DNA from 3 places in the Lactiplantibacillus sp. C232 genome. Region 2 is predicted to be linked to each of the others. Evidence: predicted binding sites of a transcription regulator. Region 2 holds the regulator's gene; each other region holds the start of a gene.
What was found. Region 2 encodes CtsR, which represses protease genes until heat stress. Its sites were predicted from a motif close to TTGGTCAAAAAAGGTCAAANA; they were not measured.
Positions count from the first base shown of each region.

Region 1: clpP (ATP-dependent Clp endopeptidase proteolytic subunit ClpP) is a predicted target of CtsR. The motif match lies at 5,748-5,768, and genes of this name have one in related genera.
Region 3: clpB (ATP-dependent chaperone ClpB) is a predicted target of CtsR. The motif match lies at 8,187-8,207, and genes of this name have one in related genera.

Region 1 covers NZ_JAMSKZ010000006.1:124,717-135,830, reverse strand. The annotation lists gene MZO41_RS07840 (phosphoglycerate kinase) at 1-1,068, opposite strand, end outside; gene gap (type I glyceraldehyde-3-phosphate dehydrogenase) at 1,189-2,211, opposite strand; gene MZO41_RS07830 (sugar-binding transcriptional regulator) at 2,278-3,309, opposite strand; gene rpoN (RNA polymerase factor sigma-54) at 3,526-4,863, opposite strand; tRNA gene MZO41_RS07820 (tRNA-Arg) at 4,946-5,017, shown strand; gene clpP (ATP-dependent Clp endopeptidase proteolytic subunit ClpP) at 5,837-6,427, shown strand; gene MZO41_RS07810 (2-hydroxyacid dehydrogenase family protein) at 6,586-7,560, shown strand; gene MZO41_RS07805 (peptide ABC transporter substrate-binding protein) at 7,772-9,424, opposite strand; gene whiA (DNA-binding protein WhiA) at 9,849-10,781, opposite strand; gene mgfK (gluconeogenesis morphogenetic factor MgfK) at 10,794-11,114, opposite strand, start outside.
Region 2 covers NZ_JAMSKZ010000013.1:85,673-96,786, reverse strand. The annotation lists gene rpoC (DNA-directed RNA polymerase subunit beta') at 1-406, opposite strand, end outside; gene rpoB (DNA-directed RNA polymerase subunit beta) at 424-4,029, opposite strand; gene MZO41_RS12435 (TetR/AcrR family transcriptional regulator) at 4,285-4,887, opposite strand; gene MZO41_RS12430 (ATP-dependent Clp protease ATP-binding subunit) at 5,066-7,570, opposite strand; gene MZO41_RS12425 (CtsR family transcriptional regulator) at 7,589-8,056, opposite strand; tRNA gene MZO41_RS12420 (tRNA-Pro) at 8,547-8,620, opposite strand; tRNA gene MZO41_RS12415 (tRNA-Pro) at 8,671-8,744, opposite strand; tRNA gene MZO41_RS12410 (tRNA-Arg) at 8,752-8,825, opposite strand; tRNA gene MZO41_RS12405 (tRNA-Leu) at 8,836-8,921, opposite strand; tRNA gene MZO41_RS12400 (tRNA-Gly) at 8,930-9,001, opposite strand; tRNA gene MZO41_RS12395 (tRNA-Thr) at 9,026-9,098, opposite strand; tRNA gene MZO41_RS12390 (tRNA-Leu) at 9,102-9,183, opposite strand; gene serS (serine--tRNA ligase) at 9,600-10,877, opposite strand.
Region 3 covers NZ_JAMSKZ010000007.1:34,782-45,895, reverse strand. The annotation lists gene ppsA (phosphoenolpyruvate synthase) at 1-729, shown strand, start outside; gene MZO41_RS08200 (MarR family winged helix-turn-helix transcriptional regulator) at 884-1,390, opposite strand; gene MZO41_RS08195 (daunorubicin resistance protein DrrA family ABC transporter ATP-binding protein) at 1,565-2,506, shown strand; gene MZO41_RS08190 (ABC transporter permease) at 2,521-3,291, shown strand; gene MZO41_RS08185 (O-antigen ligase family protein) at 3,397-4,602, opposite strand; gene MZO41_RS08180 (tRNA (adenine(22)-N(1))-methyltransferase) at 5,156-5,863, shown strand; gene MZO41_RS08175 (Nif3-like dinuclear metal center hexameric protein) at 5,850-6,872, shown strand; gene pepT (peptidase T) at 6,911-8,149, shown strand; gene clpB (ATP-dependent chaperone ClpB) at 8,266-10,869, shown strand.

The DNA.
Region 1 (11,114 bases), on a different contig from region 2:
ACCACCAACAATGGTCGTTGCGTCTGATAAGGTTCCTAAGAACTTACCAATTTCAAGCGTACCCTTGGCGTAGTTGCTCATTTCGAAGACACCCATTGGTCCGTTCCAAACAACGGTCTTAGCGTCGCGTAAAACATCTTCGAATTCTTCGATTGACTTAGGACCAATATCTAAGGCCATGTAGCCATCAGGAATTGAACCTTCAACAACCTTGCTAGGAACATCGTTATCAAACTTTTCAGCAACGATTGAGTCGCTAGGTAAGACTAACTTGTCGCCAGCTTTTTCGATGATTGACTTAGCCAATTCAATCTTGTCTTTTTCAACAAGTGAGTTACCAATGCCCATGCCTTTAGCAGCATAGAACGTATAAGTCATCCCACCACCGATGATGATCTTGTCAGCTTTGCTGATTAAGTGATCGATAACACCGATCTTATCAGAAACCTTGGCACCACCTAAGATAGCAACGAATGGGTGCTTAGGATTGTCAACCGCGTCACCTAAGAACTTGATTTCCTTTTCCATTAAGAAACCAGCGGCAACTTGATCCATGTTTGAAGCAATCCCAACGTTAGAAGCATGGCTCCGGTGAGCAGTCCCGAAAGCATCGTTGACGTAGACATCACCAAGTGAAGCCCAGTACTTGCCTAATTCAGGATCGTTACCAGATTCGCGCTTAACTTGTTCGCCGTTAACAACGTCTTCAAAACGAGTGTTTTCAACAACTAAGACGTCACCGTCGTTCATGTTGTTGATGGCAGTTTCAAGTTGTTCGCCTTCAGTAACAGGTACGAAGGTAACAGGCTTGTTTAATAAGTTTGAAAGACGTTCTGCAACAGGACGTAAGCTTAAGCCCTTCTTGTCGTCTTCGCTCTTAATCCGACCTAAATGTGAGAATAAGATGGCTTTGCCATCATGTTCAATCACGTATTTGATCGTTGGTAAGGCAGCGACGATCCGGTTGTCGTCACCAATTTTGCCGTCTTTAATTGGAACATTAAAGTCGACACGAATTAAAACTTTTTTATCTTTAACATCTAAATCTGAAACGATTAATTTAGCCAATGTTAAAATCCTCCTAGAATTCGTGACTGCTGAAATTAAAAAAACGGCAAGAGGAGTTTTGCCTCCCCCCGCCGTCAAAACCATATGCGGTTTTAAAGTTCTTAACTATCTAATCAAATATTAGAGAGTGGCGAACTTCAATAAAGTACGTACCATTTGGCAAGTGAAGCCGTATTCGTTATCGTACCAAGCAACAGTCTTAACTAATTGGTTGTCACCATCAGAAGTAACTTCTGTTTGAGTAGGATCGAAGATTGAACCGAAAGTAGTACCGATAACATCAGATGAAACGATTTCGTCATCGTTGTAACCAAATGATTCGTTACCTTCAGTATGCTTCTTGATTGCGGCGTTAACTTCGTCAGCAGTAACTTTCTTGTCTAAGATAGCAACTAATTCAGTTAATGAACCATCAACAACACCAACACGTTGTGCATGGCCTTGTAATTTACCGTTCAATTCTGGGATAACTAAGCCAAGAGCCTTAGCAGCACCAGTTGAATGAGGAATAGTGTTTACACCGGCAGCACGGGCAGCACGGAAGTTACCACCACGTACAGGGCCGTCAAGTAACATTTGAGTTGAAGTGTAAGCATGGATAGTAGTCATAGTACCAACCTTGATACCGAATTCTTTGTTTTCAAAGAATGCTAATGGTGCAAGGCAGTTAGTAGTACATGAACCAGCAGAAACGATACGGTCATCTGCAGTCAAGATGTCATCGTTAACGTTGTAAACGATGGTCTTCAAGTCTGAGCCAGCAGGAGCAGAAATCAAGACACGCTTTGCACCAGCGTCCAAGTGAGCTTGTGACTTAGCCTTTGAAGTGTAGAAACCAGTACATTCGAGAACGAAGTCAACACCGTCGTTCTTAACCCAAGGAATATTTTGTGCTTGTGGTTCAGCATAAACACGGTAGTTCTTACCGTTAACAACGATTGAATCGTCGGTTGCTGAAACGTCAGCGTTCAAAGTACCATGAGTTGAGTCATACTTCAAAAGATGAGCCAACAATGCAGGTGAAGTTAAATCGTTAATAGCAACAACTTCGATATCACTTGACTTTTCACCAAGTTCTAAGATACGACGGAATGCTAAACGACCGATACGTCCGAAACCATTAATACCAATTTTTACAGACATACTAGAATTTCCTCCTTGTGGAAATAAAAATAGTTTTATTTTAAAAAGCAACTTCACTATAGAAGATTACTTTTTTAAAATCAAGTTAGCCGCACCCTCATCCGTGATCAAACACGTCTGTTTAGGTGCAATGTTCTTCATATACGCGGCAATTGCGGTGGCTTTTGAAGCCCCACCCGCAATGGCGAGTATAATCTCCCGATGGGCCAGTTCTCCGATTTGCAATCCAATCCGCGGAATCCGGTAGACCACGTTACCCTTCTTATCAAAGAAGTAACCAAAGGCTTCACCAATCGCTTCACGACTGCGTAACACCTTGATCTGATCCTCAGACATATTCCGGCGATGGGCCATTGAAATGGCTTCACCGATACTATGCACGACCACGTTAGCTTGCCCGATAATCGCCAGCACCTCTTGAATACTTGGTTCTTTGAGGAGTGGTTCATACGTTCGTTCACTGACCTGTTCTGGTACAAACAACGAGCGGAACTTACCGCCAGTATGTTGTGCCATTTGTGACGCGATGGTATTTGCTTGAATCGCAACCGATTCACCAACACCACCACGCGCCGGAACAAATAACAAATCACGTTTATCACCTAATTTATTAGTTAAGTGACTTGCCACATGTTCCATGGTATGCCCACCCATAACAGCAATAATATTACGCCCTTCCGGCAATAATTGCTGTAATAGCTGGTTCACTTCTTCGCCCATGGTCCCAATAACTTTCAACTGTCGATCGGAATCACCAGAAACGATGATGCAACGCTTAATATTAAAGTATTGCGCCAACTGTCGTTCTTTCTGGCGAATGCCCATTAGCTCATCCATAAAATGACTTAGTCCTACTAACACGTCCTGACCTTGCTGGGTAACTTGCATGCCCGATTTGTTTGTCATAATCAAATCTAGCTTCCGCAATGTATCCGTTTCGGTCCGTAACGTCCGTTCGCTAACACCTAACGTCTGAGCTAATAGCCGACGTCCAACTGGGGCCATCCAATTAATGGTTCTTAATACTAAGTAACGACGACTCAGCATGTCAACCATATCTGGGGCAATTGCCTCAATCCATTGAATATCTGAATGCATGGCATCCAACCTGCTCTCTAGTGGGACGGGTCTGGTCCAGCTATGTCGAAAAGCGACCCAAAGACTTCAAAAAACAAAGCACACAACGCAAATTCACTAAGAAATCAATGTTGCATACCTCTCTTACCACAACATGAATTATAACAGGTTCATAAGGTGGTTGCAAATGAAACCCCAATTAAGCTTATAACCGACTGGTCCAAATGGCGCGTTAAATTATCGTTCGGTTCTCAAGTATTGTTTTCGCCTTGATGACGACGGAATATTAAGATTTTCGCGATATTTCGCCACTGTCCGCCGAGAAAGTTCGACATTTTCCGCATTAAGAATCTGAACAATTTTTTGGTCTGAAAGCGGTTTTTCTTTATTTTCCTGTTCGATCAAGGTCACAATTCGGTGTTGAACACTGTCGGCCGAAACGATTTTGCCACCAGTGGGACGTTTACTGACCGCTTTGGTAAAGAAACGTTTAAGTTCAAACATACCGAAGTCCGTTTGAATGTACTTTCCATTAATACTTCGACTGATTGTTGATTCATGCACTTTTAACTGTTGGGCAACATCTCGTAACAATAGTGGCCGTAAATCCGTCGTTTTTTCCAAGAAGAAGTCTGCTTGACGCTCGATAATGGCCGTTCCCACTCGAAAAATGGTTGCCTCGCGTTGCTGCAAACTGTTAGCAATCCAGTCATACTCACTTTTCTTTTCTTTCAAATATTCCGTAACTTCCTGATCATCATGCTGCCCCATCTGCTGATAATACCGACTGCGGAATTTAACCACCGGTTGAGCCATGGATGCGGTTCGCAATGCCAGCTGGCCTCCCTGATTCGTCACCACTAAATCGGGAAAGATGTACCCGGTCGTCTCCTGCCCGATTGCCGCACCGGGTACGGGTGTTAGTGTTCGCACATAATCATAAATACTTGAAATGTCCGCAAGCGTCACCTGATACTTCTTAGCCAACAAGTCCCATTGTCGATTAACCAGCTCGTCAAAACTTTCTTCTAAGACAATATAGGCTAAGTTCGGTGCATGGTCATCATTTTCTGTCTGCAACATCAGCGCTTCTTGCAAGCTCCGGGCCCCAACACCCGGCGGATCAAGTTGTTGTAATAAGGTAATTGCATCCAACAACTCAATTGGCGTTGCCTTAGTTTCTTGCCGAACCTGCCTCTCATCAATCCGCAAATAACCATTCACGTCAACGTACTCAATTAAATAAAGGACAATCTGACGCAAATGGGTATCACGCATCGTTAGGTGAATCTGATCCAACAAGTATTCAAATAACGAATGCTGATTAGAGGTCGACACACGCTCAATGAAATCCGCCTTAGTGGTTACATTTTTGGCTGCGTTCAAACTGGCGTGATTATTATTCCAATTTGTATCCACATCGATCAATGGGTTTTCTAATGCTTTTTGCGTTAGAAAATCTCTTAGTTCTTCCACATTAAACTGCAACATCTGAATGGATTGTTGTAGTCGCTGGGTCATCGCTAACTTCTGTGATTGCCGCTGTTGCTGGCGAAATCCTGGTCCCAGTGCCATAAAAATACCTCCCTGAATAAATTTTTATGTAAAACCCTTGTGTTTTTATCCATTATTCGCTAGAATATAATATGTTGTTTAGGCGCCCGTGGTGTAATGGATAGCACGTAAGATTCCGGTTCTTGAGATGGGGGTTCGATTCCCTCCGGGCGCATCAGTAGCTGAGAAATGATTCTCAGCTTTTTTTGTGCATTTATTTAAGTGACAACTACTGGACTATACCAGTCACATCTCCATATAGTAACTTAATTTAAACCAAACAACAAGTAATATCCTTTCGGGGTCAGTAATAGTACCTATACCCGCTCGTCCAAGTAAAAATAATCAAAAAGTAATCAGTTCAAGTAAACCATATACCAGTGTAGTCGTTTAGTAGATTTAATAACAGCTAAACTTACACTATTCAAATAATAATTACTACAATTGTTATTATATTATAGAATCGTTTTAATCATGGTAAATTTCATTCATGCATCCGATACTGATTAATTCGTTGCGAGCAACTTGAGTCCAGCAACAAGGTCAAGTCGTTTAATATGTCGGCTCACGTGCGAATTTCCAACTTCTATTAGACTCATCGTTGTGGGTCACTATCAGTAAATTGATTCACCTACTATCGCGATAATAAAATTATGCGGGTCGACTACTTTTAAATCACCACATTAGTGCTGAATATGCAAGTTCATTACTGCTTAATCTTGAATCATTATTATAAGAGAACATCGTTTTCAAGCCAAGGTAGACGCAACACTTAATCCAAGGCCTACTAACTAAAATCGTCGAAAAAAAAGAGATTGGGTTCACCCAATCTCAAGCCGTATTATGATAGAAACCTAAGTATACCACGTTAACTGCATAAACGGAATTCTGTTTTTGAGGTTTTTCTTTTGACCTTCACTGACCTTAGCGGTAAACTACATTTATATTAGCAATCAGCTAATCAAATAATGCAACCTTAGGAGGCTAACAAATCATGTATCCAGTTCCTACAGTTATTGAACAGTCATCACGTGGCGAACGTGCTTATGACATCTATTCACGACTATTAAAGGACCGTATCATTATGTTATCCGGTCCCATTGAAGATAACATGGCAAACGCCATTATTGCCCAACTACTCTTCTTGGATGCCCAAGATTCAGGTAAGGACATCTATCTCTATATCAACTCACCAGGTGGTGTCGTTACTGCCGGCTTAGCAATCTACGATACGATGAACTTCATCAAATCTGATGTTCAAACCATCGTTATGGGGATGGCTGCTTCCATGGCCAGCGTCTTAGCTTCATCTGGTACTAAGGGCAAGCGTTTTGCTTTACCTAACTCTGAAATCTTGATTCACCAACCATCTGGTGGTGCTCAAGGTCAACAAACGGAAATTGAAATTGTTGCGGAAGAAATCTTGAAGACTCGTAAAAAGATCAACCAGATTTTAGCTGACAACTCGGGACAATCCGTTGAAAAGTTGAACCATGATACTGAACGTGATAACTACTTAAGCGCACAAGAGGCTAAAGACTACGGTTTGATCGATGATATTATGGAAAACAACAAATTAAAATAAGCTAATATCTTTGACTGGGCTAACTAGACGTTGGCCCAGTTTTTTTGCTCGTTTTCTTGTCATTCGTTTTGCAATAGCCCATACTGCACATAAGCAGGGATTACTACCCGGACAATATTACTTGTCCTTGAACTTAAAAGTAAAAAGGAGTCTCTATAATGACAAAAGTCTTTATTGCTGGTCAGCTTCCAGCCCAAGCTAATACGTTACTTTTACAAAGTCAGTTAGTCATTGATACTTATACCGGCGATAACCTGATCAGTCACGCGGAACTCATCCGTCGAGTCGCTGATGCCGACTTTTTGATTACCCCACTCTCAACTCAAGTAGATCAAGATGTCTTAGACCACGCCCCACACCTTAAACTGATTGCTAATTTTGGTGCTGGCACTAATAACATCGATATCGCGGCAGCAGCTAAGCGCCAGATTCCAGTCACGAACACGCCAAACGTTTCGGCGGTCGCAACCGCTGAATCAACGGTCGGTTTGATTATCAGCCTAGCGCATCGTATCGTGGAAGGCGATCACTTAATGCGAACTAGCGGCTTTAACGGTTGGGCGCCACTGTTCTTTCTCGGCCACAACTTACAAGGCAAGACACTCGGCATCTTAGGCCTTGGCCAAATTGGTCAAGCCGTTGCCAAACGATTACACGCCTTTGACATGCCCATCTTATACAGCCAACACCACCGCCTACCGATTAGCCGTGAAACGCAACTTGGCGCAACCTTTGTCTCCCAGGATGAACTTTTACAGCGTGCCGACATCGTCACTTTACATCTGCCGCTTACCACACAAACAACGCATCTAATCGATAATGCTGCTTTTAGCAAAATGAAGTCCACGGCGCTCCTCATCAACGCCGCACGGGGGCCAATTGTCGACGAGCAAGCACTTGTGACGGCGCTGCAACAACATCAAATTGCTGGCGCTGCACTCGACGTCTACGAACATGAACCGCAAGTCACACCTGGTTTGGCCACGATGAACAACGTCATTTTGACACCTCATCTTGGCAACGCAACGGTCGAAGCTCGCGATGGCATGGCTACCATTGTCGCGGAGAATGTGATTGCGATGGCCCAACATCAGCCAATCAAGTACGTGGTTAACGACGTAACACCAGCATAGACCAATCAGTGTAGTTGTCTTGCGTGACAACTCAAGCACTGTAGAACCATTCGTCGAAATAAATAAGCGGTCCACTTCGATTCGTCAAGACACTCTGACAAGTCGAAATGGACCGCTATTTTGTTTTGATCAAGGCAACGTATGGACCTGGCGCTCCTACTAAGGTAACAGCTAAACGACCAGTTACCATGAACGTCCCTAAATCAGTTAATTATTTGGCAATATAAGCATACTTATAATTCCACTGTGTCCCAGCAGTATTATGAATAATACCCTTTACCTTTGGATTTTGTAAATAAGAGTATACCGTCTGATACAATGGCGTAATTCCTTGATCCTTCATGATCGTCTTCTCAGCGTTGATCATATCTTGCCAACGAGCACTAGTATCATTGGCATCCTGGTTTTGAGCCTTGTTAACCAACGCATTGTACGTGCTGCTGTTATATTTTCCGTAATTATAACCACTATTATTAGTCATAATTTGCAAGTGCGAGATTGGGTCGTTGAAATCAGCACCCCAACCACTGAGATAAAGGTCAAAATCACCACTTTGAGCACGACTTGAAGCTACCTTTGATGGAATGTTGGATAAGTTGACCGTCAAACCATCGAGATTCTTTTCTAATGCTGATTTCAAGTATTGTGAAATCGGCTTATTAGGTTCGTCATTAGAAGCTAATAACTGAATGGACAATTTCTTAATTCCCGTTTCCTTAAGGCCTTGTTTCCATAACTTTTGTGCCAGCGCTTTGTTATATGACGTTGAATTCTTAACCGTTGATTCATCTGCAAAATCCTTACCAGTTTTAGCGTCTTTAACTAAATCCTGAGGAACAAACGTCTTTGAGACCGTTGATGCGTCACCAATCACATTCTTTACTAACGTCTTGCGATTGATCGACAATGAAATTGCTTGACGAATCTTAGCGTTATTGAGCGCCTTTTTGATTGTCGCATTACTGTCTTGGAAATTATAAACCAGAAACGCGGTGATAGAATAAGGGTACGTGGTATAGTCAGAACTGCTCTTCATATTCTTAACTTGTTCACTCGCTAATTGCGTTAGATCAAGTTTCTTTTCTTGGAACAAGTTCAATGTTGTCGTAGTACTCTCATTGACCGTGTAGTTGATCTTTTGTAGGTGGACAGCTTTCTTATCCCAGTACTGATTATTTTTTACAAACTGCCAGCTATTATTAGTTCCAGTCCAGCCAGTCAACTTAAACGGCCCACTGTAGAGCATGTACTGAGCCTTAGTGGCATATTTATTACCCCACTTTTTGACCGCTTTCTCACTAATTGGTCCAAACAACGGGTAGGTCATTAACTTCTTAAAATAAGTAATTGGCTTATCAAGAGTCACAATAAAAGTATGTTCGCCTTGCGCCTTGACGCCCAATGTACTTGGTGACTTTTTCCCAGCGACAATTTCATCCGCATTCTTCACCCCTGAGAAGAGGTAGGCATACTGTGACTTAGTTGCTGGGGTGACGGTCCGTTTCCAAGAATAGACAAAGTCTTGCGCGGTTATCTTCGAACCATCGCTCCACTTTGCATTGCGAATCGTAAAGGTATACGTCTTGCCATCCTTTGAAACCTTAGTTGACTTAGCTAATCCCGGTGTAATGCTACCATTCTTTCCTAACCGGTATAAGCTTTCAAAAATATTACCCGTACTGCCATATCCCGACATATTGGAAATATCGATTGAATCCAATGAACTAGGGTACGACAAGTTTAAAACCTGACTACTTGCATACTTGCCATTACCAGAAGACTGGCTATTGTGCTTCCCACACGCAGCCAGCACCGTCACTAATACTAGGCTCATTACCACTGCTAACACTGATCGCTTCTTCAAACTTCTCGCCCCTTTACATTCCCATTTTGATGTGTTGATCTACTTATTCCCATCGGTTGTAACAAAAAACGCCTGTTCAGAATCTCGTCAGATTCCAAGCAGGCGTTTCAAAATTAACGATTTGAGCTCAATCCCGTTATTTTTGATGCAGAGACGCTTGTAATTCAACGCAAATAGCCATGTTGTTTGATTCACAACATGGGCAGCACATCATCATTTGCATTGTTGATTTTTGCATAATTACGTCTCTCCGATTTCAATAAGATGTGTTCAGTATAAATAGTTGCACTTACTTTTGTCAAGTGCTTTTCGAGTATGGCGAACGACAATCAATCCATTTCAACCAAAAAAAGCCGCTAACACCATCTAAAATGGTTAGCAAGCTTTTCAACAAAACTCATGCTTAAGCCATCCTTATCGACAACTAAGCATCTTTTTGTAATTGTTCCGCAAATTGATTGATTTTACGCAGCCGATGATTGATTCCAGACTTAGAAATCGGCCCGCCCGGAACAAGGGTTCCTAGTTCCTTGAGGCTAACTTCACGATGTTCCAACCGGGCAACAGCGACTTCTTGTAATTTTGGTGGTAACTGTTGTAATCCCACCGTAGCATCGATCAATAAAATATTTTCAATCTGTTTGCTAGAGGCATTGGCAACCTTATCCATGTTGGCATTCTCACAGTTAACCAACCGATTGACCGAGTTACGCATGTCCCGCATGATTCGAATATCTTCAAACTTAAGCATGGCATTGGTCGCACCAACCAACGACAAGAAGTCGGCAATTTTTTCCGCTTCCTTGATGTACGTAATGAAACCACCACGCCGATCAGTCGTTCGTGAATTCAAGCCATACTGATTCATCATCTCGGAGATCATATGATTATGTTCCTCATACAGTGAGTAAATTTCCAAATGATACCGGGAAGTTTCAGGATTATTAACCGAACCGCCCGCTAAAAAGGCGCCACGCAAATAAGAACGCACCGCAGCATCATCCGTTAACACTTCAGTTGGTGCCACTTCAACGATTTGATAATCCTTTAAAATACCCAAATCAGCGAGTACCATGTCCGTACCGGTCTTCAATCGTACGATGTACAAATTATTCTTATTTAATTTCATTTTGCGCCGAACAATCAATTCACTATCGACGTCATAAAATTGTTTGAGTAGCCGGTAAATACGCCGCGCGATGGCCGGATTTTCCGTCTGAATATTCAAAATGAAGTGATGATTAGCAATGCTGATCGCCCCATTCATTCGAATCAAAGCCATTAATTCAGCCTTAGCATTCTCGCGATGGACAGCGAGGTTAGTCAATTCTTTCTTAACGTCACTGGCGTATGACATGCCACGACCCCCTTATCTGAAAACGTCGGAATGACCGACTAGATTCATTAATTCAGCGACAACTTGGTCGCCATCATGAAAGGCCCCATTATCACGGAGTTTCAAGAAGTTCGATGAGATTACGCGACAGTTTTGTTCACGTAACCCCCGGAAGTCATGACTCACTTGCTTTGAAACTTCGTTAAACTTATGAAAATCCATGTAATCTTCTGGCACTTTTTCGGTGTTAACTAACACCGTATTAATAAAGTTTTGCCCCAAATGACGGTTTAAGACCCGCACATGATCAGCATCGGAGAAATTATCCGTTTCACCTTTTTGAGTCATAATATT
Region 2 (11,114 bases):
CGACGTATGAAGCGAAGTAAATGATTTCTTCAAGTGCCCGGGGACTCATGTCTAAGACTAAGCCCATCCGGCTAGGAATTCCCTTAAAGTACCAGATGTGAGTAACTGGTGCGGCAAGTTCGATATGACCCATCCGTTCACGACGGACTTTACTACGAGTCACTTCGACCCCACAACGGTCACAGACAATACCCTTATAACGAATCCGTTTGTATTTACCACAAGCACATTCCCAATCCTTAGTAGGACCAAAAATCCGTTCGTCAAACAGACCGTCTTTTTCAGGTTTCAATGTCCGGTAGTTAATGGTTTCTGGCTTTTTGACTTCGCCATATGACCAGCTGCGAATCTTGTCTGGGGATGCCAGACCGATTTGCATGCTTTCAAACTTGTTGACATCGATCAAAGGACCGACCTCCCTTTTTATTGATTATCTTGCTGAGCGTTGGTTGTTTCAGAAGGCTTAGCGGCGTCAGCTTTTGCGGCCTTGTCCGCAGCCTTCTCATCTTGTTGTTGTTTAAACTTGCTGAGTGCATCGACATTGACAACTTCATCGTCATCATCATCCATGTCCCGCAATTCGATTTCTTTGTCTTCAGAATCCAAGACTTTCATGTCAAGACCGAGTGCTTGCAATTCCTTAACCAACACGCGGAATGATTCCGGTACGCCAGGCTTTGGAATTGGTTCGCCCTTAACGATTGCTTCATAGGTCTTAACCCGACCAACAACGTCATCGGACTTGTAAGTCAAGATTTCCTGCAAGGTATAAGCTGCACCATAAGCTTCCAAGGCCCAAACTTCCATTTCACCGAAACGTTGGCCCCCAAATTGCGCTTTCCCACCAAGTGGTTGTTGCGTAACCAAAGAGTAAGGTCCGATTGAACGAGCATGGATCTTATCGTCAACCATGTGACTAAGCTTCATGTAGTGCATGACCCCAACAGCGACCCGCTTATCGAACGGTTCACCAGTCCGACCATCATAGACGATCGACTTGGCATCTGAATCAACCCCAGCTTCACGAATGGCTTCCCAAATATCTGTATCTTGAGCACCATCAAAGACAGGCGTTGCCATGTGAATTCCTAACTTCCGAGCAGCCATCCCCAAATGCAATTCGAGCACTTGCCCGATATTCATACGAGAAGGCACACCCATTGGGCTTAACATGATATCGATTGGTGTCCCATCAGGCATGTACGGCATGTCTTCTTCAGGAACCACGATTGAAACCGTCCCTTTGTTACCATGCCGACCGGCCATCTTGTCACCAACTTGGATCTTCCGCTTTTGTGCGATGTAGACCCGAACCATCATGTTAACGCCAGGAGATAATTCATCACCGTTTTCACGAGTGAAGATCTTAACGTCCTGGATGATACCGCCGCCACCATGAGGAACCCGGAGTGACGTATCCCGAACTTCACGCGCCTTTTCACCAAAGATCGCATGGAGAAGCCGTTCTTCAGCTGACAATTCCGTAACCCCTTTAGGCGTTACCTTACCAACCAAGATGTCACCGTCTTTAACTTCGGCCCCAATCCGGATAATCCCGTCTTCGTCAAGGTTCTTCAATGCATCTTCCCCGACGTTAGGAATTTCACGAGTCATTTCTTCAGGTCCAAGCTTGGTGTCACGTGCTTCTGATTCATATTCTTCAATATGAATTGACGTGTAGACGTCTTCACGGACTAAACGTTCATTAATAATGATGGCATCTTCGAAGTTATAACCATTCCAAGTCATGAAAGCAACTAATGGGTTTTGCCCAAGGGCTAATTCCCCACCTTCCATTGCTGGACCATCGGCTAAGACTTCATCGTTATCAACGTGATCGCCAACTTTAACGATTGGCCGTTGGTTATAGTTCTTACCACCGTTAGAACGACGGAATTTCATTAACTTGTAAGTGTCTAATGAACCATCATCGCGACGAACGCGAACTTCGCGAGCATCAACGTATTCAACCGTTCCTTCATGACGACAAAGCAAGGCAATCCCTGAGTCATGTGCAGCTTTATATTCAATCCCAGTCCCAATTAATGGCGCGTGAGGATCAAGTAACGGCACCGCTTGTCGTTGCATGTTGGCACCCATCAAAGCACGGTTAGAGTCATCGTTTTCCAAGAAAGGAATACATGCCGTTGCGACGGCAACCACTTGTTTAGGCGAAACGTCCATGTAATCGACATTTTCGATTGGCGTTTCCAAGTTTTCTTCCTTGTTACGAGCTAAAACAGTGTCTTCAACGAAAGAACCATCATCATTCAATGGAGAGTTGGCTTGTGCAATCACAAATTGGTCTTCTTCATCGGCTGCTAAGTAGTCGATTTTATCGGTAACCTTATGCGTTGTCCAATCGACACGCCGGTATGGCGTTTCGATGAAGCCGTAACGGTTGACCTTCGCATAAGAAGACAAACTGTTGATCAAACCAATGTTAGGGCCTTCAGGCGTTTCGATTGGGCACATCCGACCGTAGTGGGTATAGTGCACGTCACGAACTTCATATCCGGCCCGATCACGAGTCAAACCACCAGGTCCTAAGGCTGATAAACGCCGCTTATGCGTTAATTCACCTAAGGGGTTGGTTTGGTCCATGAATTGTGACAATTGTGATGACCCAAAGAATTCCTTAATTGAAGCAACCACTGGGCGAATGTTAATCAATTGTTGTGGCGTTACCGTCGCAGCATCTTGAATCGACATCCGTTCACGCACAACCCGTTCCATCCGGGATAACCCAATCCGGAATTGGTTTTGCAATAATTCACCCACGGAACGAATCCGCCGGTTACCCAAGTGATCAATATCATCGGTTGAGCCAAGACCTTCTTGCAAGTTGAAGAAGTAATTAATGGAAGCAATGATATCAGCAGGCACAATGTGCTTGAACTTCAAATCAATGTTGCCATTACCAATCACGTTCACAACCTTTTCAGGGTCGTTTTGTGAATAAACCTTAACAACTTGTAAGACCATTGGATTCGTAACAACGGCTTCGTCAGATGGTGTGTAAGTAACCGTCTTAAAGTCGTCACGTTCCAAGTATGGGGATAGTTTAGCCATGACATTCTTGTCAATGACCGTATCCTTTTGCGCAATAACTTCACCAGTATCAGGATCAGCTAATGTCTCAGCTAACGTTTGGTCCATTAAGCGCGTCTTCATGCTTAACTTCTTGTTAACCTTGTAGCGACCAACTGGTGCGAAGTCATACCGTTTTGGATCGAAGAACCGAGCAGTCAATAGGCTCCGCGAACTGTCAGCCGTCTTAGGTTCACCAGGACGTAGCCGTTCGTAGATATCTTTTAAGGATTCTTCAACCCGGGAGTCGTCGGTGTTCTTATGAACGTCCTTTTCCAACGTCAACATCAAACTGTCAGTTTCGCCCAACATGTCAATAATGTCATCGTCAGAACCATAGCCTAAGGCCCGGACTAATTCCGTCAATGGAATCTTCCGCGTACGATCGATCCGTACGTATGAGACATTCTTGGCGTCAGTTTCAAGTTCTAACCAAGCACCCCGGTTAGGAATAACCGTTGTGCCGTAGCTAGGACGCCCATTTTTATCTAATTCTTCATTGAAGTAAACGCCGGGTGAACGAACCAATTGTGAAACAATGACCCGTTCGGCACCGTTGATAATAAACGTCCCTTGTTCAGTCATTAATGGAAAATCACCGAAGAATACGTCTTGCGACTTAATTTCACCAGTTTCATGGTTAGTTAAACGTAGGGTAACGTGCAATGGTGCCGAGTAGTTGGCATCATGTTCACGAGCTTCTTCGACGGTGTACTTTGGTTCTAATAATTGATAGTCGACAAATTCAAGTGAAAGTTTTCCTGCGAAATCGTCGATCGGCATAATATCTTCAAACATTTCCCGGAGACCTTCATCCAAGAACCATTGGTAAGAATCGGTCTGGATTTCGATCAAGTTAGGCAAATCAAGAACTTCCTTGATACGTGCATAACTTCTACGGGTACGGTGTTTACCGTATTTTACTAAATGTCCGGCCAAGTTGTTCACCCCTTCTTATTATTCCGGAACCCGCCACCTCCGGTCAAATATTACATTTGTGTTACAAATGCGTTTTTGACCGAATTTTAGGCATAAAAAAACCAAAAATAGTCGCTTAAGTTGACTATTTTTGGATTTATATTAACGAGCCGCACAGACAATAGATTGCGCGTTCGCTCGAGTTCACGGTTACAGACAAGTTATAATATACATCGAATAACGTTAGTTGTCAACTAGTAGACTTCTCTGCCGCCATTAGTTTTCTGGTTCACTCGCAACCCCGTATAAGATCATCTTTAAAAGAGTTTGAACGTGGGTCCGCTCGTCAGCATGAGGATCACCGATTTGATGAAAACTATTAAACAGTGGACTCAAGCTGGTGATATAGAAATTCGTCGCCATCTGTGGTGTGACCCCCACATGTAGTTGCATGTCAGGTTGCTCAAAAACGGTTTGAATCGGCTTCACATAATCAGTAACAAATATGCCGCCCAACTCGCGAATATGTTCATGCGTTAATGCTTTGAAACTGGAATGAATTAACGTGAAGACATCAGCCGGATGCTTATGCGTTAGTAATAGCGAGACTTCTGTTAATTGATCCAACGGAGACCAATCCGCACGGACTTGAATCGCTTCAATGCCAGCCTTGATTTCCGCACCGACCGTCGTAATGACAGCCAGAAAGATGACCTCTTTATCTTTAAAATGGTGATAAAGCGCGGGCTGCGTAATGCCAATCGCATTCGCAATGTCGCGCGTACTTGTCGCATCATACCCATTTCTTAAAAACAGTTCCCGGGCTGTGTCTAAAATCGCCTGGTGCGTCTTCGCCATCTGTTCGGCTCGTGTCGCCATGTTATCATCTTCTTTCTTGACTTTATTTCCTATTATAATTTACACCAATCAGCACCGAACCACCAGCCTCAGATCCTACAGTTCACTTCAGTGGGTAGCATCTTAATACCGATTGAACCTAAAAGATGACGCCTGAAGTGGACTACCACTTCAAGCGTCATCTTTAATTTAATCGCGCCTACTTTGAGGAAACGGTCGAACGACCATCTGCCTTAGGCTGGTTTTTAATATTAATTGTAATGGTACCCTTGCTAGCACCAATCGTAACTTGGTCATCGACCTTGATCGCGCCGGTCAATAATTCTTCACTCAACCGATCTTCGATTTCAGTCTGTAATGCCCGTCGAATTGGTCGTGCTCCGTACTCAGGGTCAAAGCCAGCCTTCGCAACCACGTCAATGGCAGCCGGAGTGATTTTGATCTTGATACCTTGTTGGGCCACTCGATCAACAATTTCTTGTGACATCAACTTAACGATTTCGTGTAATTCTTCCTTATTCAATGAATGGAAGACGATTGTTTCGTCGATCCGGTTTAAGAATTCTGGGCGGAACGTCTGTTTTAACGTTGCTCGAATCGTCGCAGCAACCGCATTGTAGTCATTGGCCTTATCAGTTGCACCAAAACCAACTGATTTTTCATCACGAAGTGTGGTTGCCCCAAGGTTCGACGTCATAATCAGAATCGTATTTCTGAAGTCTACCTTCCGACCCTTAGAATCCGTCAAGTAGCCGTCATCCAAAACTTGTAACAAAATGTTAAAGACGTCCGGATGAGCTTTTTCAACTTCATCAAATAGCACGACCGAGTATGGTTTCTGGCGAACCTTCTCTGTCAGCTGACCGCCCTCGTCATAACCAACGTAACCAGGTGCCGAGCCAATCAAACGACTAGTCGAATAGCGTTCCATGTATTCAGACATGTCGATCCGAATCATATTATCTTCAGACCCGAACATCGCTGCTGCCAAGGCTTTTGCTAGCTCCGTCTTACCAACCCCAGTTGGTCCTAAGAACATAAAGGAACCAATTGGCCGACTCGGATCTTTCAACCCGCTGCGCGCACGGCGAATAGCACGAGCCACTGCGGATACGGCTTCTGGCTGTCCAACAACCCGTTCATGCAAAATCTTTTCCAAGTTAACTAAGCGTTCACTTTCAGATTTTTGCAATTGCGTTAACGGAACCCCGGTCCATTCGGCAACGACCTGAGCAATATCCTCACCTGTGACTTGTAAATCATAGTGTGGTGTTGCCCCCTCAGTCACTTCGGCGTCTTGGTCAGCTTCGATTCGATCTAGGCGTTGCTTCAGTTGCATCTCCTGCTTACGAATATCAGCGGCCTGTTCAAAATCTTGTGCTTCGATCGCTGTTTCCTTATCCTCACGCAGTTGCGCTAACTTGTCCTGGTTCTTGGATAGCTTCGTTGGTTGATCCATCTGATCGATGCGGACTTTAGCTGCCGCCTCATCCATCAAGTCAATGGCCTTATCAGGCAAGAAACGATCACTGATATACCGGCTGGATAGCTTGACTGCTTGATCAACAGCTTCATCCGTAATCGTAACCCGATGATGTTCTTCATAGCGTGGCCGTAGTCCATCTAAGATTTCAACGGCTTCGTCTTCGGTCGGTTCATTGACCATGACCGTTGCAAAACGCCGTTCCAACGCAGCGTCAGATTCAATGTACTTTTGATACTCATTTAAAGTGGTTGCCCCAATCGTTTGGAGTTCCCCTCGTGCAAGTGCGGGTTTCAGAATATTAGAGGCATCAATAGCCCCTTCAGCACCACCGGCACCAATCAAGGTATGCAATTCATCGATAAATAAGATCACATGGCCATCGTTGTAAATTTCATCAATCACTTTTTTCAGGCGGTCTTCGAATTCACCACGATACTTTGTCCCAGCGACTAGTGACCCCATATCGAGCATCATCAAGCGCTTATCTGCCATATCAGTTGGCACATCACCGGCCACAATCTTTTGGGCTAGACCTTCGGCGATTGCAGTCTTCCCAACCCCAGGTTCACCAATCAAGACCGGATTATTCTTCGTCCGCCGTGACAGGATCTGAATGACCCGTTTGACTTCCTTGGAACGACCTACTACCGGGTCCATTTCTTGTTCACTAGCTAATTGGGTCAAATCGCGCGCCAGAGAATCCAAGGTTGGCGTTCCTTCAGTCTTCTTGCCACCGCGATTAGCCGCGTTACCCTTGCGCTTACTCATGGCGTCACTGACACCTAGCTTGCGAAGAACGACTTTACGCGTCTGACCTAGATCTAAGTTTAAATTCATTAAAATTCGCGAGGAAAGGATACTTTCATCAGAGAGCATCGCTAACAACAAATGTTCCGTTCCAATCTTGTTGGCACCGAGCCGTTTTGCTTCATCACCGGCAACGGACAAAATTTCTTTGGCCTTTGGTGAATATGGCAAGTAAGTATCCTTGCCAACATTGCTCAACGTCCCATAGCCAGTGAACCGTTCGATTTCTTCACGAATGTCATCTTCACTAACGGCATATTGTTGTAGCACCTTATTAGCAATTCCATTCTTTTCGATGGCCAATGCTAATAGCAAATGCTCCGTACCAACTGCCTGATGCTTGAAATATTTGGCCTGTTCCTGTGCCAGTACCAGCACACTTTTGGCACTAGGTGTAAATAAGTTATCCATTGCGATTCCTCGCTTTCTTTAGCTTTCGTAACGCAAGTGGTTCAAGATTCCGATAATTATCCGGGCCCGCAGACTGTTTTCTAAGTCCCGGTCCGTTAATCCTAACGTCTCGTGGTCAATCGCCACTAAAATCAATTGCGCTTCTCGACGATTTAAGACGTCGTCCTCGTATAAACTTTGGACGACCGCATAAGCATCTCGTTGTGTGATTGAATCGCCGATCACCTGTATGAGGGCGTCCAACACATCAGCATCATCGACCAAATTAACCTTCTCAATGCGAATATAACCACCACCGCCACGTTTACTTTCAACTAAGTAACCATTTTGGATCGTAAACCGGGTCTTAATCACATAATTAATCTGTGAGGGTACCACGTTGAAAAGGTCGGCAATTTCTGACCGTCGAATTTCAACATGCTCCGAGTCCGCCAAAATACTTTTTAAATACTTTTCAATAATATCCGAGATATTTTGACTTTGCATGTGCTTCACCCTTTTCATTATCTTTGACTAATATTGACTATTATTATACGAGGATAATGGAAAAAAGCAAAGAATTTCACCCAAACCGCGGACTAGCATGTGCTTAACGGTTGTTACAGCATAGCACGCCAAACGTTTGCTTTCAATTGATTCAACCGTTTAGAACCTCATAATGATTAAATTATTAGGTCTCCATATTCATTGAACTACCTATTTAAAATATGTCAAGTTGAGTCACTCCTCATTGCAGGCGATGGGCACTGGTATCACAACGATGAACAGCAGTTCCGAGACTAATTTCTCCGAGCTCATGACTAACAGTGGCTGTTGCCTTGTCGGGATTATGAGTCACAACCACCGTATTCTTCACATGGCTGACTTAGTGAGTAACGTCGCAAAAGTGTCCCCTGACCGTTGAAACACCCCTGCTTACAAAAAAGGCCATAAAAAAAATCCAGCCAAATGACTGGATTAGTTGGTTTAACCGTAATCGGGAAAACAGGATTTGAACCTGCGACCCCTACGTCCCGAACGTAGTGCTCTACCAAGCTGAGCTACTTCCCGAGAAAATTAAATAAAAAGCCTTAGCACTTAACTAAGACTGTGTTAAACGATCGGGAAAACAGGATTCGAACCTGCGACCCCCTGGTCCCAAACCAGGTGCTCTACCAAGCTGAGCTATTTCCCGATACTAATGCACCCAGTAGGAGTCGAACCTACAACCTTCTGATTCGTAGTCAGACACTCTATCCAATTGCGCTATGGGTGCTTATTTAAAATGCCGAGGACCGGGATCGAACCGGTACGGTTATCACTAACCGCAGGATTTTAAGTCCTGTGCGTCTGCCAATTCCGCCACCCCGGCAAATTAAAAGCGGAAGACGGGATTCGAACCCGCGACCCCCACCATGGCAAGGTGATGTTCTACCACTGAACTACTTCCGCATAATAAAGCTATTAAATTGTAAATGCCGACTAGAGGATTCGAACCTCCGACCTCCTCATTACTAGTGAGATGCTCTGCCAACTGAGCTAAGTCGGCATGTGCGGGTGAAGGGACTCGAACCCCCACGTCGTAAGACACTAGAACCTAAATCTAGCGCGTCTGCCAGTTCCGCCACACCCGCATGATGTTAATCATGCCTTGTTGCCGGTTCAAACAGTTCTTACTGGTATGCCTTGACAACTATTTAACTTTATCATCATGTTGAATACTTGTCAACAACTTTTTTCAAATAAATGGATAAATATACTTTTTACTGGATAAACAAGTTATATTTTTCCGACAAGAAATATTATAGCACGGTAGCCGAAAATAGCAAACCCTATTTTCAAAAAAAGGTGAATAAATTTCAGTAAACCCAGCTTTTTCGCCCTTTTGCGCCTGAAATGTTGTCCCGACATTCTGCCCGTCCCGCAATTATTTAGTCAACTCGGCCGTTATTTCCACTCACATTTTAAAATCGACAGTTCCCTTTAATACTCATTAATTATGCAAAAAAAGCGAACTCGCATCACTGCGAGTTCGCTAACTTCATCTCAATTAACCTTGTTTTTCAATCTTCGTCTTACCGTGCATATATGGAACTAATACATCTGGAATCGTAACCGTCCCATCTTCATTTTGATAGTTTTCCAAAATAGCTGCAACGGTCCGACCGACAGCTAAGCCACTCCCGTTCAAAGTATGAACGAATTGCAATTTGCCATCGTCATCGCGATATTGAATGTGCGCCCGCCGAGCTTGGAAATCAGTACAATTTGAACAACTCGAGATTTCCCGGTACTTGTCTTGTTCTGGGAACCAAACTTCCAAGTCATGTGTCATGGCAGCTGTGAAGCTCATGTCACCAGTCGTTAACGTAATAACGTGATATGGTAACCCAAGTTTCTTTAGCAATGATTCGGCATTGTTGGTCAACTTCTCTAATTCATCCCATGAATCTTCTGGTTTCGTGAACTTAACCATTTCAACCTTATTGAATTGGTGTAAGCGAATCAAGCCTTTCGTATCACGACCAGCACTACCAGCTTCTTCACGGAAGGCTGGTGATAAGGCCGTAAAGTAAACTGGTAATTTTTCAGCTGGAATAACTTCATCACGATAATAGTTGACTAATGGCACCTCGGCCGTTGGAATCAACGTCAAATCTTGCGTCGTAATCCGGAAAGCGTCTTCCTTGAACTTAGGAAATTGGCCGGTACCGTACATAGATTCATCAGTGACCATGTATGGCGGCAAAACTTCCGTATACCCTTCAGCTTCGTGCTGGTCTAAGAAAAAGTTGTAAACGGCGCGTTCCAGTTTAGCACCATCGCCCACGTAGTATAAGAAACGACTACCAGAAACCTTAGCACCGCGCTCAAAGTCTAAGATGCCTAAATCTTCACCGATATCCCAATGTGCTTTCGGCGTAAAGTCAAAATGCCGTGGTGTCCCGATTCGACGTAATTCAACGGCATCTTCTTCTTTCAAGCTAACTGGTACGTCGGGATGGGGCATGTTTGGTAAATGTGCAGCCATATCCTGAACTTGGGCATCGACTGTCCGCCGTTCTTCATCCAACGTCTTCACATCGGCGCTAACTTTTTGCATTTCTGCAATTTCGGCACTAGCGTCTTCCTTGTTCCGCTTCTTCTGTGAAATTTCGCCTGAAACTTGGTTACGCGTCGACTTCAATTGTTCGCTCTTGGCGATCAATTCACGACGCTTTTCATCAGCGGCCAATAAATCATCGATGTCACTCGCAGCAACGCCCCGATGACCAAGCTGTTCTTTTACAAAATCTGGATTTTGACGAATCATTTTAACATCTAACATAACGACGTCTCCTTTTCACTTTTAATCGTAAATAAAAACAGTCTCTCCTCCCAATTGGGACGAAGAGACTGCGATTCGCGGTACCACCCAAGTTCAGGATCATGATTAATCCCACCCTTAAACGGATAACGGCCGTGCCGTGCAGTATTACCTGCCCACATTGTCGCGCCGGAGTTTCGACTACCGATTCACACCACCCACCGGTTCTCTGAACGTCTACTTAAAAACGCGCCGTGT
Region 3 (11,114 bases), on a different contig from region 2:
ATGGCACCACGGCCAGTCGTCCTACGCTTCTCAGACTTTAAGTCGAGCGAATATCGTAATCTAAAGGGTGGCGACAAATACGAGCCGCATGAACCAGCTGATTTACTGGGTTGGCGGGGTGCATCTCGGTACTATGATTCCAAGTATATCGAGGCATTCAAGTTGGAACTGGCTGCGGTCAAGAAAGTTCGGAACGAATTTGGGTTGAAGAATTTAAATGTCATGATTCCATTCGTACGAACCGTTGACGAAGCACAAAAAGTAACGACCATTATGCGCGATGAAGGCCTAGCTCGGAGTGCTGACTTCAAAGTCTATATGATGGCTGAAATCCCAACCAACATTATTTTGGCCGACCAATTCAATCAATTCGTTGATGGCTATTCGATCGGTTCGAATGACCTTGCAATGTTGATTCTGGGTTGTGATCGTAATAATGATACGGTGGCTCACCTCTTTGATGAGCGGAACTTGGCCGTTAAACGAGCGATTCGGCACCTGATTAAGACAGCCCATAAAGATGGCAAGACGGTTTCGATTTGTGGTCAAGCACCATCAGAGTACCCAGAGTTTACTAACTTCCTGATTCAAAGCGGCATCGACTATGTTTCAGTCAATCCGGATATGGTCAAGGAGACTAAACGAAATGTGGCGCACTTTGAACAACGCATTATGTTGGACAAAGCGACTGGCCGGGGCTTACAGGACCCAATTGATTATAAATGGTAAACTATGATTCCTGTTAAAAGTTAAATAATCACTAAAGGCGAACCAATTCGTAACTGAATTAGTCCGCCTTTAAGTTTGTTTAGATCCAAATACTGATTCAGGGTTAATTCGGAGCAAGAGGTCATCTAAAAATGACGGGCAGGTGGCATATGATTTACTTTTTAAACTGTTTCAAGTACCGACTAGCAAATAATTTGTGAAACTTAACGCCCAAAGTCGGGTTGGCAGCGTCAATATCCGCATACATCGCGGTGGTAATTTTGGTTAACAAGGGTGCCAGTTGATCGAGCTCGTCGTCAGAAAGCGTGTTGACAAATGGGGGGACCTCCTGGGCTGCGGATGCAATCTCTTTGCGACCAGCAGCCGTTAAGTTCACAAGGTTGACGCGGCGATCTTTGGTGGACTTGGATAAAGTGACCAGCTGACGATTGACAAGTTTATAGACGAACTCGCTCGTTGATTGCGGCGACATGCCAAGGCGACTTGCCAACTGTTTTTGTGAGAGGTGGTCCTCATCGGCTAGTGCTAGTAGAATCTTGCCCTGACCTTCAACAGTTATTCTTGGACGGGCCTGCTTGACAATGTCATCATAAATTTTGCTTAATTGTTCGTACTCGGCCAATTTTCCGGCGACTAGTTCCGCCTTAATATTCGTTGTCACGATTGATCATTCCATTCGTTCTTTTCTTAAGTATACAACATTCTTTGGTATGCGGTACGTTAAGGTTAGTTGATTTTTAGATTGATGGTCAATAATTAGTCGTTGACAATTTAGTCAGGGGGCCTTAACATATATTTAGTCAGGGCACCTGATTAATTTATGGGAGGTTTTAACTTGGATGAAGAAATGATGATTCAAATGACACATGTTCAGAAGCGATTTGGAACGAAAGTCGCCGTTCAAGACTTGTCACTGCAAGTCCAACGGGGTGAAATTTTTGGCTTATTGGGTCCTAATGGTGCGGGTAAAACGACGGTCATCAGGATGATGACGACCCTATTGCGACAAGATGCTGGGAAAATCTTAGTCAATGGCTTTGATTCATTGTCGCAAGCCCGACGTGTTCGCCAGCAGTTTGGTTTGACCGGTCAAACCGCTAGTATCGATCAGGACCTGAGTGCGCGGGAAAACTTGCAGATTTTTGGGCGCTTGAATGGTTTAAGCCGTGCGGCGGCGAAGCATCGAGCGATGGAATTACTGACGGATTTTGATTTGAAGCATTCTGCGGATCACGTTTTGGCCACATTTTCTGGCGGGATGCGGCGACGATTAGATTTGGCGGTTAGCTTGATTGGTAAACCGGCCATTCTTTTTCTCGATGAACCGACCACGGGCTTGGATCCGCGGACAAGAGCGCAGATGTGGCAAGCGATTCGTCAACTAGTGGCCGATGGTTCGACTGTGGTGCTAACGACTCAGTACTTAGAAGAAGCCGACCAGTTAGCCGACCACATTGCGCTCATAGATCATGGCCAGTTAGTCGCCAGTGGGACGCCCACCGCTTTGAAACAAACAGTAGGGGGTCAAGAGCTTGAATTGGAAGTCAGTGCGACGACGGCCGTCACACCGGCTAAGGATATCTTACAAGCCATGCTCGGTCAAGATGTCCGTGTTGCGGAACGGACCCTAACAGTGCCGTTGGATACCGCTAGCTTGACGCCGGTCACTGAAATTCTGATGCGGTTACAAGCTGCTCAAATCACGGTCAGTAACTTTGCGATGCACGCGCCGTCGCTCGATGATGTGTTTTTTAAACTGACCGTGGGCACAAATTAGAGGAGGACAAAGCGATGGAAATCAAACAACCAGCAGAGTTAAGTCATGTTTTGACAATGACGCATCGGAACTTATTAAAAATGTGGCATAATCCAGATAATGTTAGTGACGTGGTGATACAACCAATTATTTTTACCCTATTATTCGGTTACTTGTTTGGTGGGGCCATTGCGGGCAGTGTCCAGGCCTATTTACCAATGCTAGTTACCGGTATTTTGATTCAAAGTATTTTGAATGCAGCATCGGGATCCGGACAGCAATTACGTGAAGACATTAACGCGGGGGTGTTTGACCGCTTCAAGACGCTACCGATTTCACCGATCGTACCGTTAGCCGGTCAGTTAGTGGGGGATGTTTTCCGATTGCTTATTTCTGGCTTGATGGCACTGGTGACAGCTTTTATGATGGGCTGGCGACCTATTGTTAGTCCGCTAGTATTGATCGGCGTTTTACTGCTGGCAGTATTTGTTGGATGGTCGCTTTCATGGGTCTTTGCTTTAGTTGGTTTAATGGTCAAAAATGCGGCCCTGATTGGCAGTCTGTCAATGATCATTATTTTAGTGCTGACCTTTTTATCTAACGCCTTTATTCCGACTAAGACGTTACCACATTTGTTGCAAACAATTGTCCGATTGAATCCGGTCAGTCTAACAATTACCGCGATGCGCACAATTTTGCGGACTGGCCATTGGGGGCCCGATGCATTTGGTGTACTGTTAAGTGGTTTCCTTATTATTGTGATTTTTATGCCGTTAACTGTGTTGGCATATCGCCGATTTGGTTAACGGTACGCTAAAAATAGTGTGTGTTGCGGCTTAATGACCGGCAGCGCACACTATTTTTGAAATGGGGAATTACTGCCCGTTCGAAATTGATGGTGATGAAAAGTGTCAGATAAGTGGAGACTGATACTTGCGAGGGCCAATGATTGGCCGCAATTGTTGTTCGTGGTGCCAACAAGCGATAATGAGCAAAATAATAATCAATACTTGCATAGAAGATAAAACGAAGTCTGTCAATCCATAGGCTAGAATGATGGGCAAAGTCATCATAAAGTAACGCAAATTCGGCGTACGATACTGGTGCCAATATTTGGTTAAGTGCCAGCCACTGCTGAGGACTAAGTAAATAAAGCCGGCACCGCCTAGGATACCAAAAGAAGCTAGTAGCATGAGCAAAATATCGTGGGCGTGTGGGACGTAGGTTCCCGTCAGTTGCAAATAGTGCCGCGCAAAGCCAAAATACGTCACGCCGAGGTACGGGGCCTGTTTGAAAACGGTGAAGCTGTTGTGCCAAATCGTCAAGCGACTTTGAAGTGCGGTGATGGTCGAAGCACTTCTAGGGAAAACGTGCCAGACAATTAAACTGCCAGCAATCAAGATTGTTGTAACCAAAATGCGATGGTGACGGCAAAGCTGGTAAGTCGTCATGATCAGAATGGCAATCATGATCATGAGCCCTGTGCGCGATTTGGTTTGATAAACGCCCACACAAAGTAAGCCGACCAAAAACCAGTTTATGAGCGGCCAGCGCGTGAAGGGGTGAACACTTCCATGACTTAACTGTGTCAATAGTAAGCCGAGGGCAATCAATAATAAACAGCAGGCATCATTTGGATTATAGGCGGACCCGAACAAGCGATTCTGATTAGCAGCATAGCCCCATAATAGGTCACCCAGCATGAACTTCAGCCACGTTGGTAATGTCAATACTTGGTTAAGCCAGTGGAAAGCAAAACCACTAATTGTAATATACAAGCCAAATTGGATGATAAATTTACGAAGCTCGTGCCAAGCAATCGACTGCGTGGACTCACGACACAACAACCAAAGATTGCCCAATACAAAAAGCATTAGGACAGACAGAATAACACTACGATAATCGTGGTGATTGAGATTGAGCGTCGTGATGCCCATTAATAGGACGATAAACCCTAGCAACGGGTCGTGCCGACTGAATTGTCGTGGATGTTTGAGTAACGCCAGCCATTGCCACCGGCTTAAATAAATCAGCCATCCGATACCTACCGGCGGCAGAATAGCTAATAATTTTAGGCCAGTCAAAAATGGCGACGTCGTTAAAAGACGTTTTCGCATGGTTAATCAAACTTTCTCTCATTAAATAATATGTCGCTTGCCAGTCGACATTAGCCATATTATGGCACGTCTGCCTGTCATCCAAACTTGCATTAATAGAATTTTAGTTAGTTTGAACAAAGCTTAGGAATTTTCAGGAAAATTTAACCAGCTGAATGCGTATTCACAGTGAAGCATGGTAAAATATGATTAGTAACGTACGGTGATACGGGTGCTATCCTGAATCACCATTGAAATGCGTTGGTTTTTAAGGTCAAAGATGATTGGCCAACAAAGGTCTAATCTAGTGTGCGACCTTTGTTCAGACTGCTAACTTCCAGGCCATTGGGTATCGCCATGATCTTAGTTGAACCTCGTTGGGTATTTCTGATAAAGAGCCGACCCGTAATTCAACGACCAGCACGTTTCGATTTTGGTGCATACTAAGGATAGCGAGTGACGTGCGTGGTTAGTTAAACTGAATAATTAAAACAATTGAACCGGGTGGGTTTGACCACAACCACTGAAAGTTAGTCGTGTGGGTAAATCTTCCCGAATTAAGGGGGAACTGTATGTGGATGCAAAACAATTATCAAAACGATTAGCAACGGTTGGCGCTTTCGTTCAGCCGGGCGCCCGCGTGGCCGATATTGGGTCAGATCACGCTTATTTGCCAGCTAATCTCGCATTAAATCATCAAATTAGTTATGGTGTAGCTGGTGAAGTCGTCCGGGGGCCCTTTGAAAATGCGCGTCATGAGATTCAAAAGCTGGGGTTAACGGATCGCTTAGTGGCCCGTCTAGCTGACGGTCTTGCTGCGATTGAACCAGCTGATCGTATTGATACGGTCACGATTGCCGGGATGGGGGGCCCTTTGATTCGCCATATTCTTGAACAGGGGCCGACCCAGCTCGCCGGTGTTCAACGGTTGGTACTCGAGCCTAATGTTGGTGAAGCGACCGTGCGGGAATGGCTGGCGGCCAATCAGTTTCAAATTGTAGCTGAACGAATTCTAGCTGAAGATGGCCATACTTATGAGATTCTTTGTGCTGATCGGGTTGATCATCAGGTGACGTATACGACGGCTGAACAGATGTTTGGCCCGTTTCTGCTAGCTGAGAAGTCGCCGGTGTTTATCGCTAAGTGGCAACGTGAGTTACAACGAGTAAATGCGGCGGTTGCGCAAATGCAACGGGCTAAAGTGATACCAGAGGAACAGTTAGCGCTGGCTCACGCTAAAATCAAATTGATTGAAGGAGTCTTGACGGATGCAAGCAAGTGAATTAATTGCGCGTTTTGAAAAATTTGCGCCACTCAAGTTGAAGTGGGAGCATGATCCCACCGGATTACAAATCGGCGATCCTCATCAGGACATCCACAAGGTGTTAGTTACCCTGGATGTGCGGCCGGAAGTTGTCCAAGAAGCCATCACGATCGGTGCTGACATGATTTTTGCTCATCATCCCGTCATGTTTCGACCGGCCAACAATCTTGATTATCAGGATCCTCAGAAAGCAATGTATGCAGAACTTGCAGCTCACCACATCTTGGTGTACGCGGCCCATACGAATCTGGACTGTGCTGAGGGCGGAATGAACGATTGGCTGGCGGCGGCCTTAGACTTGCAAAATGTGCAGGGATTGGTTCCTGGGTATCGTGCACAGGCTGTTAAGTTGACTTTAACGGTACCGACCAATCAAGTTGAAACGGTACAGGAATACTTAACGAATACCGTGGGTGCCGCGCTAGATCGTTACGCTGTCAACTCGGGTGAACAGTTCAGCGTCGACTTACTAGCCGATCAGATTCCAACTGCGGTAGCGGGCGTTAATGACTTAGCCGCTGACACGTGGGATTACCAGGTCGTGCCACTGTTGTCTGGCGGTCATCAGTATTATATGGGCCGAGTCGGTGATTTGCCGACACCGTTATCAGCGCAGGCGTTTGCCGAACAGTGTAAGCAAGTATTTGGTGTCAGCGGCCTGCGACTAGTCAGTGCCGATCCCCGACAACGGATTACCCGTGTGGCCGTCCTGGGCGGCGATGGTGGTAAGTTCTATCCCCAAGCGTTGCAAGCAGGTGCACAAGCTTACGTGACCGGGGATGTCTATTATCACACCGGTCACGATATGCTGGCAGCCGGGTTGACGGTCATTGATCCAGGCCACCATATCGAGAGTATTTGTAAGTCACAACTCACTAAGCTGTTTGATCAATGGCGTGTACAAGCTGGCTGGCCAATCGAGATTGTGGCGTCTCAGCTGAATACTGATCCGTTTACCTTCATCTAAGTTAATCATGAACTTTAATAAGGAAAGGAAGTTATCATATGTCAAAATATCCAAACTTAATTTCAGATTTTTTAACCTTTGTCAAAATTAATAGTCGTTCAGATGAGGAATCAACGACAATTCCTTCGTCACCACGTGAAACGGCCTTTTTAAAGCAATTAATGAGTAAGCTCACTGATTTAGGCTTGAGCGATGTTGAACAGGATGCGCAAAGTGCGTACGTTTTTGCGACGATTCCTGCGAATAGTGACAAAGCTGTTAAAACCCTTGGCTTCATTTCACATATTGATACGGCTGACTTTAACGCGGAAAATGTCAATCCACAAATTGTTGACAATTATGACGGTGAATCAGTTATTAAGCTCGGAAACGGGGACTATGTGCTGGATCCGGCGGTCTTCCCAAACTTAAAGAACTATGCTGGTCACACGCTGATCACAACTGATGGAACCACGCTGCTTGGAGCTGATGATAAGTCTGGTGTTGCTGAAATCATTAGTGCTGCGGAATATTTGTTGGCCCATCCTGAGATCAAACATGGCAAGATTCGGTTAGCTTTTGGTCCCGATGAAGAAATTGGGACTGGTGCTGATCACTTTAATGTGCCTGCCTTTGGCGCCGATTATGCTTACACCGTCGATGGTGGTCCGCTTGGTGAACTGGAGTATGAAACGTTCAACGCGGCCCAAGCGACGGTGACGATTACAGGTGTCAACGTTCATCCAGGGGAAGCTAAGGATAAGATGGTCAACGCCTTGCAGTTAGCCGTTGATTTTCAATCGGCGTTACCCGCACATGATGTCCCGGAACACACGGAAGGCCGTGAAGGGTTCTTCTTCTTGCTTAGTTTAGACGGGACCGTTGACAGCGCTAAGATGACTTACATTATTCGTGATCATGACCGCGATAAGTTCGAAGCACGTAAACGGTTATTTATGGCGGTTGCGGATCGGCTGAATTTGGCTGACGGTGTGGCCCGGATCAAGGTCGACATGAAGGACCAGTATTACAATATGCGCGAAATCATTGAAAAAGATATGCGGGTCGTTGAATTGGCCAAACAAGCCATGCTCAAGCTCGGTATCACGCCAGCCATTTATCCGGTTCGTGGTGGGACGGATGGCTCCAAGATCTCATTTATGGGCTTGCCGACACCAAACTTGTTTGCTGGTGGTGAGAACATGCACGGTCGGTTTGAATACGTTTCAGAACAAGTGATGGCCCAAGCCGTGGACGTTGTCTTACAAATCGTTCAGGATAATTATGACCAGGACTAAATCCTTGACCTTGTTTGACCTTACGGGTTATACTCTAATAGTCAATAAAGGTCAAACAAAAATTGGCAGCTATGACGGCTGCCTTTTTGCTACCGTTTTTGAGGAGGTACGTAAATATGAATCCAGAACAATTTACAGAAAGTTTACAACAAGCCTTACAACAGGCACAACAAATCGCACAAACACGGCGCCATCAAGAAATTGGGGTGCCCCATCTATTTAAATTTTTAACGCAACCAGGCGAACTGGTTCGGCAGATCTTTAGTGAGGCCGGCGCTGATTTAGACCAATTACAAACAGAGCTCGACCGTGAGCTGGATGATATTGCCGTTGTTAGCGGTGGTAACGTTCAGTACGGTGGCAGTATGAGCAGTAGTCTAGCTACGCTGATGCAGGCTGCCGATGCTAAGCGCAAAGCGTTAGGTGATGATTACCTTGCGACCGACACTTTGGCTTTAGCGCTGATGGATCAAACTGGTGATCAGTTGACCAAATACTTGAATCAGCAAGGCATCACGGCAGGACAAGTCAAGAATGCCGTTGATCGTATTCGCGGGGGTCAACGGGTAACGTCACGTAATCAGGAAGATCAGTATCAAGCTTTGGAAAAGTACGGCGTCGACTTGGTTAAGCAGGCGCGCCAGGGGAATCAAGATCCAGTAATTGGCCGGGACGAAGAGATTCTGGATGTTATTCGGATCTTGTCACGAAAGACGAAAAATAATCCTGTCTTGATTGGTGAACCGGGAGTTGGGAAAACTGCCATCGTGGAAGGCCTAGCGCAACGAATTGTTCGTGGTGATGTGCCGGAGAACTTAAAAGATAAGACGTTGTTCTCGCTAGATATGGGGTCCCTGATTGCCGGGGCGAAGTATCGTGGTGAATTTGAAGAACGACTCAAAGCCGTCCTCAAGGAAATCAAGAAGAGCGATGGGCAGATCATCATGTTCATCGATGAAATCCATAATATCGTTGGTGCTGGTAAGACAGAAGGCAGTATGGACGCCGGTAACTTGTTGAAACCAATGTTGGCGCGGGGAGAACTTCATTTGATCGGGGCCACGACGTTAGATGAATATCGTCAGTACATGGAAAAGGACAAGGCGCTCGAGCGGCGGTTCCAAAAAGTATTGGTTGCTGAACCGAGTGTTGAAGATACAATTAGTATTTTACGTGGCTTAAAGGAACGCTTTGAAATCCATCATGGTGTTCGGATTCATGATAACGCCTTAGTGGCCGCTGCCAAGTTATCTGATCGTTATATTACGGATCGTTACTTGCCAGATAAGGCCTTAGATTTAGTAGATGAGGCTTCTGCTGAAATTCGGGTCGAAATGAACTCCAACCCAACGGAATTAGACCAAGTCAACCGACAATTAATGCGTTTAGAGGTCGAGGAAGCCGCCTTAAAGAAGGAAACTGACGATGCCTCCGTTAAACGGCTAGCGGATGTACAAAAAGAACTCGCCAGCGCAAAGGAAAAACAGCGGGCTTTATCCGAACGCTGGGACAGTGAAAAGAAGAGTCTCCAAGCGTTAAGCGACAAAAAGTCGGCGTTAGACAAAGCTAAGCACGACTTGGAAAATGCTGAAAATAATTATGATCTGGAACAAGCAGCTAAGTTGCAGCACGGGACGATTCCAAAGCTGGAACAAGAGTTGAAGGCCATGGAAGCCAATGATCATCATGAAGATTGGTTAGTTGAGGAATCCGTCACGCCAGATCAGATTGCAAACGTGGTTTCCCGGATGACAGGAATCCCAGTAGCCAAACTGGTTGCCGGTGAGCGGGAGAAATTATTACACTTGGCGGACCATTTGCATGAACGAGTGGTTGGTCAGGATGCGGCGGTCGATGCCGTTTCGGATGCCGTATTACGTTCGCGGGCCGGTTTGCAAGATCCTAATCGTCCCCTGGGTTCTTTTATGTTTTTAGGCCCAACTGGGGTTGGTAAGACGGAATTAGCGAAAGCATTGGCTGAGAATTTGTTTGACGCCGATGATCATATGGTTCGGATCGATATGAGTGAATATATGGAGAAAGAGTCCGTTTCGCGATTGGTCGGGGCGGCACCGGGCTACGTTGGTTACGAAGAAGGCGGTCAGTTGACCGAAGCTGTCCGGCGTAATCCGTACTCAATCGTGTTATTCGATGAAATTGAAAAGGCGCATCCAGATGTGTTTAACATCTTGTTACAAGTATTGGATGACGGTCGGTTGACGGATGGTCAAGGACGGACCGTCGACTTCAAAAATACCATCTTGATTATGACGTCGAACTTAGGATCAGAGTTGCTACTGGCGGGGGTTGATGACCAGGGTCACTTGTCGGCCGACACCCATCAACAGGTTATGCAGCTGGTTCAAAGTCGATTCAAACCGGAATTTTTGAACCGAATCGATGACATCATTATGTTCACGCCACTACAATTGGGCGCGATTGAGGAAATTGTGGTGAAATTGATTGATCGGTTGTCTGCCCGTCTCCAAGATCGTGAGATTACACTGAAAATTTCTGACGAAGCGAAGAAGTGGATCGCTAAGCAGGGGTATGAACCGGCATACGGTGCCCGGCCGCTCCGGCGCTTTATCACGAATCACGTCGAAACACCGCTGGCAAAAGAGATCATTGCGGGGCGCGTGGCACCAAAATCGACAGTCGCCATTAATTTGATGGACGATCACTTAGTCTTCGAAAACCAATCGACCCAGCCGGCATAAGCGTAATCACTGATTTGAACGCGTGATAATGCGTTTCAGTAACGATAATTGGGCCAATAAAAACTGGACCGTGAGCACCTTGCGATGCTCACGGGCCAGCTTTTTTTAGGCGGATTATTATTGTGACTTGGTTGAGCCTATGATTCTGGATGGCTTGATCGTGTAGGTGTGAGGCAGCTATCTTTGGTTTATGATGATGGTAGCCGCGCTTAGCTTCGGACGAGGGGGACCTTGCGCCCGTGCGT